Regions from separate parts of the Microbacterium aquimaris genome, predicted to be linked through region 3. Evidence: predicted binding sites of a transcription regulator. Region 3 holds the regulator's gene; each other region holds the start of a gene.

Region 1 (3,270 bases), 710 kb from region 3:
TCGCGATCTCGGCGGCGTTCTCGATCTGCCCGTTCGTCCCACCCATCACCGCCGTCAAGCCACCCGCGGCCATCGCACACGCTGAGCCGACCTCGGCCTGACACCCGCCCTCCGCGCCGGAGATCGACGCGTTCGCCTTGAAGAGCGACCCGAGTGCGGTGGCCGTCAGCAGGAACCGCCGGATCCCCCGACGACGGTTGGCCTCGGCGACCGCCGCCTCGTCTTCAAAGGACACCGCCGCGACGGCGTCTCCGAAACCCAGCAGGGCACTGCCGACCAGTTCACCGTTCGGGGTGACGGCGTTCCCGGCCCCGAGGCCGGAGTCGGCAAGGAAACGCCACCAGTACATCGCGACGGCGGGAAGGATCCCCGCGGCACCGTTGGTGGGTGCGGTGACCACACGTCCGCCCGCCGCGTTCTCCTCGTTCACCGCCAGCGCGTAAGCCCCGAGCCACTCCCCGGGAAGTTCACGCCCGCCCGCTGCCGCGGCGTTTTCGAGTTGCGCCCGGATCTGGCCGGCGCGGCGCTTCACCTTGAGCACACCCGGTAGCACCCCCTCGGCGCGCAGGCCGGCGTCGACGCACGTAGACATCGCATCCCAAATACGGTCGAGTCCTGCCGCAACCTCCTTCTCCGGTCGCAGCGCCTCTTCGTTGCACCGCGCCGCCTCGGCGATGGTGCGATGTCGGTCGTCGCACAGCGCCAGCAACTCCGCGGCGGAGTCGAAGCGCAACGGCCAGGGCGTCGCCTGCACTCGCGGCGCCTCCCCCTCCCGTCGGATGAAACCGCCACCCACCGAGTAGTAGGTCTCTTCGGAGACGACCTCGCCGCCCTCCGCGCGGGCCACGAGGGTCATGGCGTTCGGATGCCCAGGCAGGCGCGTGCGTGGCTCGAACATGACGTCGCCTGTGTCGAAGTCGATCGGCCGCGTGCCATCCAGCGGAAGACGCTCCCCCGCCGGCCGATCCGACCAGGCCCCGCGCACCGCCGACGGATCGACGGTCTCCGGATCGAGGCCGGCGAGGCCGGCCACCACCGCATCCGGCGTCCCGTGGCCGATTCCGGTCGCCCCGAGCGAACCGTACAAGGCACAGCTCACGCGCACCACCCGGTCGAGGTCTCCGGAATCCCGCAGACGCGCGGCGAAGTCTCGGCCGGCGCGCATCGGGCCGACCGTGTGGGAGCTCGAGGGTCCTACTCCGATGGAGAACAGCTCGAACGCCGAGACGTAGGCGCTCACCCCCACAGGCTACGCCCCGAACGCCTCATGCGCCCCGGACAGCGCGAACGCCCCGATCCGAGGGTCGGGGCGTCGCGCGGAACGGGTTACTGCTCGACGGGCGCGGGACCGTCGGCTACAGCCGACGATGCCGACTCGTGCGCCTCCAGCACGGAGGGCTGCGCCTCGGTCGACACCTCGATCTTGCGCGGCTTCGCCTTCTCGCTGACCGGGATCGTCACCGAGAGCACACCGTTGCCGTAGCTGGCCGAGATGCGCTCGATGTCGATTCCCTGTCCGAGGTTGAGCTGGCGGACGAAACTGGCGGCCTCGCGCTCGCGGGTGATCCACTTGACCCCGTCGCCGGAGGCGAGGGTGCGCTCGGCGCGGATCGTCAGAAGCTGGCCGTCCACGTCGATGTCGACCGAGCCGGGGTCGATGCCCGGGAGGTCGGCGTGGAGGACGTAGTGGTCGCCGTCGCGGTAGAGATCCATCGGCATGCGGCGGGGTCCGCGTCGCGCGTCGAGGAGGCTCGACGCCATGCGGTCCAGCTCACGGAACGGGTCGTAGGTTCCCATGTCTTCTCCTTCGTAGCGGGTCGGATGCGGCCATCCGACGGTGGGACTCTCAAGTTGAGTCGATGTGACTCAACTAAGAACAGATTAGCACTCTGGGGTGGAGAGTGCCAGATCTGGCGATCGCCGTCGGCGAACGATCGGCGCGCGAGGTCCAGCCGGCCGCGCGACACGTGGACGCGCACGGAAACGGAACCCGGTGACGTGGTGACGAAGCACCGAGGAAAGCGAAAATCCCCCGCCCGGAGGCGAGGGATTTCTCACTGTCTCAACACAGTGCGCGCCTCGAGGGACTCGAACCCCCAACCTTCTGATCCGTAGTCAGATGCTCTATCCATTGAGCTAGAGGCGCAGGACCTTCACGCGAAACGGCGCGAAGGCCGAGGGCCAGCCTACATCACGTTTCGGTCGGTGGCGAATCGAGGGCGGCGGCGACATCCTCGGGATCTTCCACGGTCCCGAGGGCGGAGGGACCCACCCGGCGACGGTGGGCGGCGAGCTTCGGCAGGTCCACCAGCCGCAACGACTGCATACGCGCGGCACGCATCTTGGCGTAGTCGGGTTCGAGGTCGGGACGCGCACCCTCGGCGACGAGTCGGCGCTGCAGGTTCGATTCGACGTCGCCCCACGCGGCTTGTCGCGCGTCGGCGACGAGCGCGTCGATCGCCTCGGGGTCATCGGCTCGCTCCCGCAGGACCTTGGCGACCCCGTTGTACTGCCGCTGACGGCGCCGGAGATTGCGGGTGTCGCGGTCACGGTAGTCGTGGGTGCTCCCCGGATCCGAGTACTTCCCCCACGCCTTCTTGCGTTGCTTGCGCGCGAGATCCGCCGCCGCCTCCTGCTCGGTGGCCAGTGCGAGCAGCGTCTCCCGCGCGAACGGGGCGACGCGTTCGGGGTCGAACGGCTCGTTGCGCGCGATGGTGTCGACGAGGATGCGGTTGCGCACCGTCAGCCGGGCGGCGGCCGCGGCGATCGAAACGCCCTCCGCGATCGCGTCTGCGTTGCGTCCCATGTGCGCGCACCTCCCCCTCCGATCGTATCGTCAGCCCCGACAGCGATCCTGGATGCGTCCGATGCGCGCGCATCGACGCCCGTCGGTGTCGGACAGAATGGACGCACGCGATGACGCGACGAAGCGGAGGACGACGATGACCCGACGAGCACACCTCGATGTGCGAGACCGCACCGCCGTGATCACCGGTGCCGCCAGCGGAATGGGCGCCGAAGCCGCCCGACGCCTGGCCGCCCGCGGCGCCCGGGTCGCACTGGTCGACCGCAACGCCGAAGGACTGGAGTCGGTCGCACGGGATCTGCGCGGCCGCGGCCACACCACCCACACCGTCGACCTCACCTCCGACGACGCCGTCACGGAAATGGCGGCGGAGATCACCGCCTCGCATCCTCGCGTGCAGTCTCTCGTCACGTGCGCGGGATCCTCGATGCTCGGCGACATCGATCAGCTCACGATGGACGAGA
Region 2 (3,270 bases), 1.0 Mb from region 3:
TGCCAAGCGTCTCGTGCGCCTGTTCTTCCAGCCGCTGCTGGTGTGCTGGGCGTGGTGGTGCACGCGCGACGGACGCTGACGGTCAGCGGCGTGTCGAGGCGGTGAGGGTGAACTTCGCGTTCCGCGCGACCTGACGGGTAGGGCCGACGGTTCGTTCGAGTGCGCTCCGGTAGCCGAGTGACGAATTCCACACCGTCCACAATTCACCGCCCGGTCGCAGCACGCGTGCCGCATCGGCGAACATCCTCGGAGCGATGCGATCGGTCACCGCCGCCCCGGAGTGGAACGGGGGATTCAGCGCGATGAGGTCGGCCGACCCGTCCGGTCTCGCCCCGAGGAGGTCGTCGCGGACGACCTCGACCCGGTCGTCGACGCCGTTGGCGACCGCGGTCGCGCGTGCCGAGGCCACCGCGATGGCCGACTGATCGCTCGCGATCACCCGTGACCCGGGGTGGCGTGTGGCCCACACGGCGGCGACGACGCCGGTGCCGCACGCCATGTCGATGGCCGCCGCGGCTGATGGGGGCGCGGGGAGGTGTTCGAGGAGGAGCCGGGTGCCGATGTCGATCGAGGTCGCGGCGAACGCGCCGCCGTACGCACACACGGTGACACCGTCGTGCGTGTCGCATCGTGGCGACGGGTCGGCCCCGTCGTGCGGCCCCCGGGCGACGAGGACGCGCGACTTCTGGCGCGCGTGCGTGACGTCCACGTGGGCGAAGCGGCGGGAGAGCACCTCGTTCATGGCGAGGCTCATGTGCTTGAGTCGTCCGCCCGCGAACACGGTGACCTCCGGTGCGGCGTGGGCCGCGAGGACCGCCGCGATGTCATCGAGCTGGTCGAGTGAGCGAGGCAGACGCATCAGCACCACCCGTGTCCCGCTCACGAGCTCCGCGGCGAGGGGGAGGGAGCGGTAGGTGTCCGCGAGGGACAGATCGCGGGCGTTGGCGGCGAGGGCGCGCTCGCCGGTCAGGGCGTCCTGATGGACACGGATCTCGCGCGCCCCCGCGAGTGCTGCCCCCAGCGTCAACGCCCCGTACGCGTCGCCGATCACACACACCTCGCCCGCCCCGAGCGCTTCGCGTACCGACGCCGACTCGTCGAGGATCAGCCGGTCGGCTGCGTCGACGGCCACCAACCCCGGAGCTTCCAGATCGGGGCGACGGCGGAGTCGGTCCAGCTCGGGGTTCACCGTCCCACGGTAGCCGGTGCCGGTGCGCGTCCCCCATAGGGTGGAGGGGAACGATCTGGAGTACCCGTGTTCCACACCCCCCTGTCCCTGTTCCGCGTGCTGGCTTTCGCCGAGGTGGTCTCCTGGACCCTCCTCATCGCGGGGCTGATCCTGCGTGCCACGGTCGATCTGTCGATCGCCGTGACCATCGGCGGCGGGATCCACGGATTCGTCTTCCTCTCCTACGGTGCCACCGCGGTCCTGGTGGCGATGAACCAGCGCTGGCGGACCGGTCCCACCGTCGTGGCGATCGTCAGCGCGGTCATCCCGTACGCCACCATCCCCACCGAGATCTGGCTCCACCGCACGGGTCGACTCGACGGGCGGTGGCGGACCGAGCCCGGAGCCGGGACGGACCGCTGGTACGACCCGCTCATGCGCTGGTTCCTGCGACGGCCCTGGGCCCTCGCGGTGCTGCTGATCGGCGCGATCGTCGCGGCGTACGTGATCTTGTTGATCCTCGGTCCGCCCGGAGGCAAATGACGCCGGCCGAACCCCGGCGGGAATAGGCGGGCACCGCACGCGTTGAACTTGATAAGCGTGCGCTCAACTCTTAATCTTGAGCGCACCTGACTCATCTTCAACGCAAGGAGCGGGAATGCCCGAAGACTTCACCCCCGACGACGGCCACAGCGCCTTCGACGAATTCCTCGCGCGCTACCTGGCCGGAGAGCGCGCCCGCGCAGAACGGTCGATCGACCTCAGCCGGTTCCTCGGCGCGGCGACACAGCACGTCCTCCAGGCCGCGGGGCGTTACGCCCTCGAGCGTGGGCAGCGCGAGCTCGACACGCTCCATGTCCTGCGTGTCCTCGTCGACCGTTCTCCGGTCAAAGACGCCGTGGAGCGCGTCGGTGCCGACCCTCGCGCCATCGTCCGCGCCGCGGAGGATCGCCTGCCCGCAGCCTCGGACCCCGCAGCCGTCGACGGGGCGGTCATCACCCCGTCCGTGCAGCGGGCGCTGTTCCACGCATACCAGGTCGCCCGATCGTCCGGGTCGACCTACGTCGATCCCGAACACCTCTTCTTCGCCCTGGTCCTCGCTCAGGACACTCCGGTCGGTCAGATCCTGGCTCGCGCGGGCGTGACCGCGGAGTCCCTCACCCAGGAGGTGCGCGAGACGGTCGCCTCCGACGCCGCCCCGCAGGAGCCCGGCGGTCCGGAGTCCCCGATGCTCGAGCGTTTCGGCACCGACCTCACCGCGCTGGCGCGCGAGGGCCGCATCGACCCGGTCATCGGCCGCGAGGATGTGATCGAGCAGACACTCGAGATCCTCAGCCGCCGGACCAAGAACAACCCGGTGCTGGTGGGGGAGGCGGGGGTGGGGAAGACCGCCGTCGTCGAGGGCATCGCCCAGGCGGTCGTCGACGGTGCCGTACCCGCCCCACTCGAAGGCAAGCGGATCATCATGCTCGATCTGCCCGCCATGCTCTCGGGGACCCGTTACCGGGGCGACTTCGAAGAACGTCTCACCCAGACGATGGATGAGATCTCCGCCCACCGCGACGACCTCATCGTCTTCATCGACGAGGTGCACACGGTCGTCGGCGCCGGGGCCGGGGGCGAGGGCGGTATGGACGCCGGCAACATCCTCAAGCCGCGACTGGCCCGAGGCGAGTTGCACCTGGTGGGGGCGACCACCCTCAAGGAGTATCGCGCGATCGAGAAGGACCCCGCGTTGGAGCGCCGGTTCCAGCCGGTCCGGGTCGGGGAGCCCTCCATCGAGGACGCCGTGCGCATCGTGGCCGGTGTGGCCCCGGCCTACGAAGACCACCACGGTATCTCCTACACCGAAGCGGCGCTGCGCGCCGCCGTCGAGCTGAGCGACCGATACCTCGGCGACCGTGTCCTCCCCGACAAGGCCATCGACCTCATCGATCAGGCCGGTGCGCGGCTTCGGCTCCGTCTGGGGACGAAGGCCGACGTGTCGGACGTGTTGGAGCGGCTGGCCGATCTCGAAGCGGAGAAGAACGCGGCGGTCGGCGCGGAACGCTACGAAGAGGCCTCGGTCATCCGCGACCGCATCGCCGAGGTGCAGGCCGAGC
Region 3 (3,270 bases):
CGACGGCGATACCACCGGTCATGAGGAGCACGGCGATGATGCGCCCCCAGGTGGTCACCGGCGTGTAGTCGCCGTACCCGACAGTCGTGATGGTCACGAAAGCCCACCACAGCGCGTCGCCGAAGGTGGTGATGTTCGAGTCCGGTGAGGCGCGTTCGGCTTCGAGGACGGTGAGTGCCGCGACCCAGATGAGGATGAACGCGGCACCTGCGCCGTAGACCGCGATGCGGGCACGGAGTGCCGCCCCCGCGGTGCGCTGCAGGACATGGATGACGGTGAGGGCCTTGAGAAGGCGCAGGGGCCGCAGGGCGGGGATCACGACGACCGCGAGATCGAACAGGTGGGACCGGAACCACGGACCCTTGGGTCTGGCCAGCGAGAGCTGGACGACGTAGTCGACGGCGAACACGACCCAGGTGAGGAACATGACGATCCGCGCCAAGGTGTAACCCGTGCCGCCGAGGTCGGCGATGACCTGCCACGAGTAGGCGATGATGAACGCGAGCGACGCGATGATGAGTGGCCAGTACGTGATCTGCTGCCACCGTTCCGACGTCATGCGTACGAGCCTAGGAGCGCCTTCCGTCGTTGCCGCGAAGCCTCGCCGCCCTCGTCTTTTCTGTCGCGGCGGCTCACGCGTGGGCGTCGGCCTGGAGGGCGGCGGCGTTGCGGATGAAGAGGATGATCCAGGCGAAGACGAGCACCCCGGCGACCAGCTCGACCGCGGTGAGCGTGTAGACCCCCGTTGCGAACATGATCGCCAGGACCGCGATCACGGCGATGAAGACCCACCCCAGGGTCAGGAAGGCGCGGGCGATACCGGGGATCCACCATTTGAGGGCGATGACGAGCACACCGAACGCGACCGCCATTCCCGAGGCGACGCCGGTGTGCAGCAGGAAGAAGTCGTCCACCGGGAAGATGCCGACGCAGGTCAGGAAGACCCCGACGACGATGAGGGAGTTCCGAGCGTTGCGCGCCCCGTGCGGATGCGGGGTCGGGATGCCGACGGTGACGTACCGGGCCAGGGTGGTCACGATGAAACCGGCGACGATGAGGGTGAGGTTGAACGCGAACGCGGACAGGTCGTCGGTCATGCCGAGGGCGCTGAGGTTGAGCTTCCACCACTGCGGGTCGCTCGCGGTGAGCATCGCCGTGATGACCCCCTCGACGAGGAACACCGCGAGGATGATCGCCAGCAACGACAGGTCCATGTGGGTCGCCGAGTAGAAGACGACGTAAGCGGTGACGAAGGCCGTGGCGCCGGCGAGCGCGATCAGCGCGACCGGGTACACCTCGGCGCCGATGAAGCTGCGCTCCAGGATGGTGGCGAGCACCGTCCAGGTCAGCAGCGCGATGATCGCGTGGGCGAGGGCGAGGGCGGCGACGTCGAGATAGTCGAGCAGCTTCAGTCGCGCGCGACGCTGCGCGATGCGCAGGATGGCGCGGCCCGCACCGAAGGCGACGAGGGCGACGGCGGCCGACGCGATCGCGACGAACTGGCCGATCGAGTCGGGTCCGGCGATGGGAGCCGCCTCGAGTCGGAACACCGGGAGGGTGACCAACGCGACGACGATGAACGCGCTGACGCCGGCGCTCAGCGACAGCGACTCCATCGACCTCTCGGTCGTCCCGTCGAATTCCTCGCGTGCCGCGGCGCGCAGTCTCTCGGATCGTCGCGTCGGGGCCGGTGCGGATTCGCTCACGAGCAGAACACTATCGATGCCACCCCCGGCGCGGGAGATCAGTGGTCGGTGTCGTCGTCGCCGGGCGGGAGGGCGCGATGAGGACGCCACAGCACGACTTCGGTCGCGCGTCGCACCCGCGTGCCGTGCCGCAGGGAGATGACGGAACCGGTCGCGCCGGCGGCGAACACCCGCGCACCGGGGCGACGTTCCAGTTCGCTCTTCATGCGGTCTTCGAGGTCGCGTACGCGCAGATGCAGTTCGCGAACCCGATTCTCCAGTTCGATGATGCGGGAGATCGCCGGCAGGCTCATGCCTTCCGCCGACATCCGCGAGACCTCCTGCAGCTGCGCGACGTGGCGCAGGGAGTAGCGGCGGGACCCGCCTTGCGTGCGGGCGGGCACGACCAAGCCCAGCCGGTCGTACTGCCGGAGGGTCTGTGGATGCATCCCGGCCAGCTCGGCCGCCGCGGCGATGGCGAGGATCGGGGCGTCCTCGTCGATCTCGTCGGGATCAACCATGTCCTCGCCTCGTCTTCCGTGTCGTGCTCGTCTCCGTGCTCCGCTCAACGACCGGACCGGTCCGTCCAGTATCCGGTCGTTGAGCGGGCGAAGCGAGACGAAACGCTAGGTGCGCGCCTTCGCCATGAGGTCGGCACGCGGATTCTCCTTGGGTTCGAGAGCCTGATAGGCCTCGAGCGCCTCCCGCGCCGCGTCGTCCAGGTGGGCCGGAACAGCGACCTGCACCTCCGCGAGGAGGTCTCCGGTGCCCTTCTGCGTCTGAACGCCGCGCCCCTTGACTCTCAATACCCGGCCCGACGGCGTGCCGGGTGCCACGCGCAGCCGCACGGGGTCGCCTCCGAGGGTGGGCACCTCGATGGTCGAGCCGAGCGTCGCTTCGGTGAAAGTGACGGGAACGGTCACCCGCAGGTTCAACCCGTCGCGGGTGAAGACCGGATGCGGTCGCACGGCGACCTGCACGACGATGTCGCCGGTCTCCCCGCCGTCCGGCGAAGGTCGACCTCGGCCGCGAAGACGGATCTTCTGACCGTCGCGCACGCCGGCGGGGATCTTCACCTTGAACGGCTTGCCGTCCTCGCCCTGCAGGGTGATGGTCTCGCCCTTGGTGGCGGTGACGAAGTCGATGGTCGTCCGCGCGGTGACATCCGCCCCGCGTGTGGGACCACCGAACCCCTGGAATCCACCGGTCGGCTGACCGAACCGACCCGAGCCGAAGCCTGCTCCGCGTCCACCCTGCTGCTGGTTGAACATCGAGAAGATGTCGTCGAAGTCGGCACTGTCGTAGCGACCACCGCCACCGCGGCCCTGACCGAACATCGAGAAGACGTCTTCGAAGCCGCCGCCCTGACCTGCGCCACCGGCGGTGAAGCGCGCCCCCGAGCCCATGGCCCGGATCTGGTCGTACTCCTGACGTTGCTCCGGATCGCTCAGCACGGCGTAGGCCTCGCTGATCTCCTTGAACTTCGCCTCGGCCTTGGCATCCCCCGGGTTCGAATCGGGGTGGTAGGTGCGCGCGAGCTTGCGGTAGGTCTTCTTGAGGTCGGCGTCGCTGACCTCCTTGGAGA

What was found. Region 3 encodes HspR, which represses chaperone genes until heat shock. Its sites were predicted from a motif close to AAGTTGAGTCNNNNNGACTCAACTT; they were not measured.
Region 1: the regulator HspR is predicted to act here: its motif matches at 1,849-1,873, upstream of ABD204_RS01645 (Hsp20/alpha crystallin family protein).
Region 2: the regulator HspR is predicted to act here: its motif matches at 1,785-1,809, upstream of ABD204_RS00020 (ATP-dependent Clp protease ATP-binding subunit).

What each region holds. Positions count from the first base shown of each region.
Region 1 is NZ_BAAAPT010000001.1:331,196-334,465, forward strand. It holds gene ABD204_RS01640 (L-serine ammonia-lyase, iron-sulfur-dependent, subunit alpha) at 1-1,240, opposite strand, end outside; gene ABD204_RS01645 (Hsp20/alpha crystallin family protein) at 1,327-1,797, opposite strand; tRNA gene ABD204_RS01650 (tRNA-Arg) at 2,074-2,146, opposite strand; gene ABD204_RS01655 (asparagine synthase) at 2,192-2,806, opposite strand; gene ABD204_RS01660 (SDR family NAD(P)-dependent oxidoreductase) at 2,943-3,270, shown strand, end outside.
Region 2 is NZ_BAAAPT010000001.1:4,754-8,023, reverse strand. It holds gene ABD204_RS00035 (DoxX family protein) at 1-79, shown strand, start outside; gene ABD204_RS00030 (class I SAM-dependent methyltransferase) at 83-1,189, opposite strand; gene ABD204_RS00025 (DUF3817 domain-containing protein) at 1,256-1,711, shown strand; gene ABD204_RS00020 (ATP-dependent Clp protease ATP-binding subunit) at 1,827-3,270, shown strand, end outside.
Region 3 is NZ_BAAAPT010000001.1:1,040,388-1,043,657, reverse strand. It holds gene ABD204_RS04895 (potassium channel family protein) at 1-559, opposite strand, end outside; gene ABD204_RS04890 (DUF998 domain-containing protein) at 633-1,706, opposite strand; gene ABD204_RS04885 (heat shock protein transcriptional repressor HspR) at 1,745-2,206, opposite strand; gene ABD204_RS04880 (DnaJ C-terminal domain-containing protein) at 2,312-3,270, opposite strand, start outside.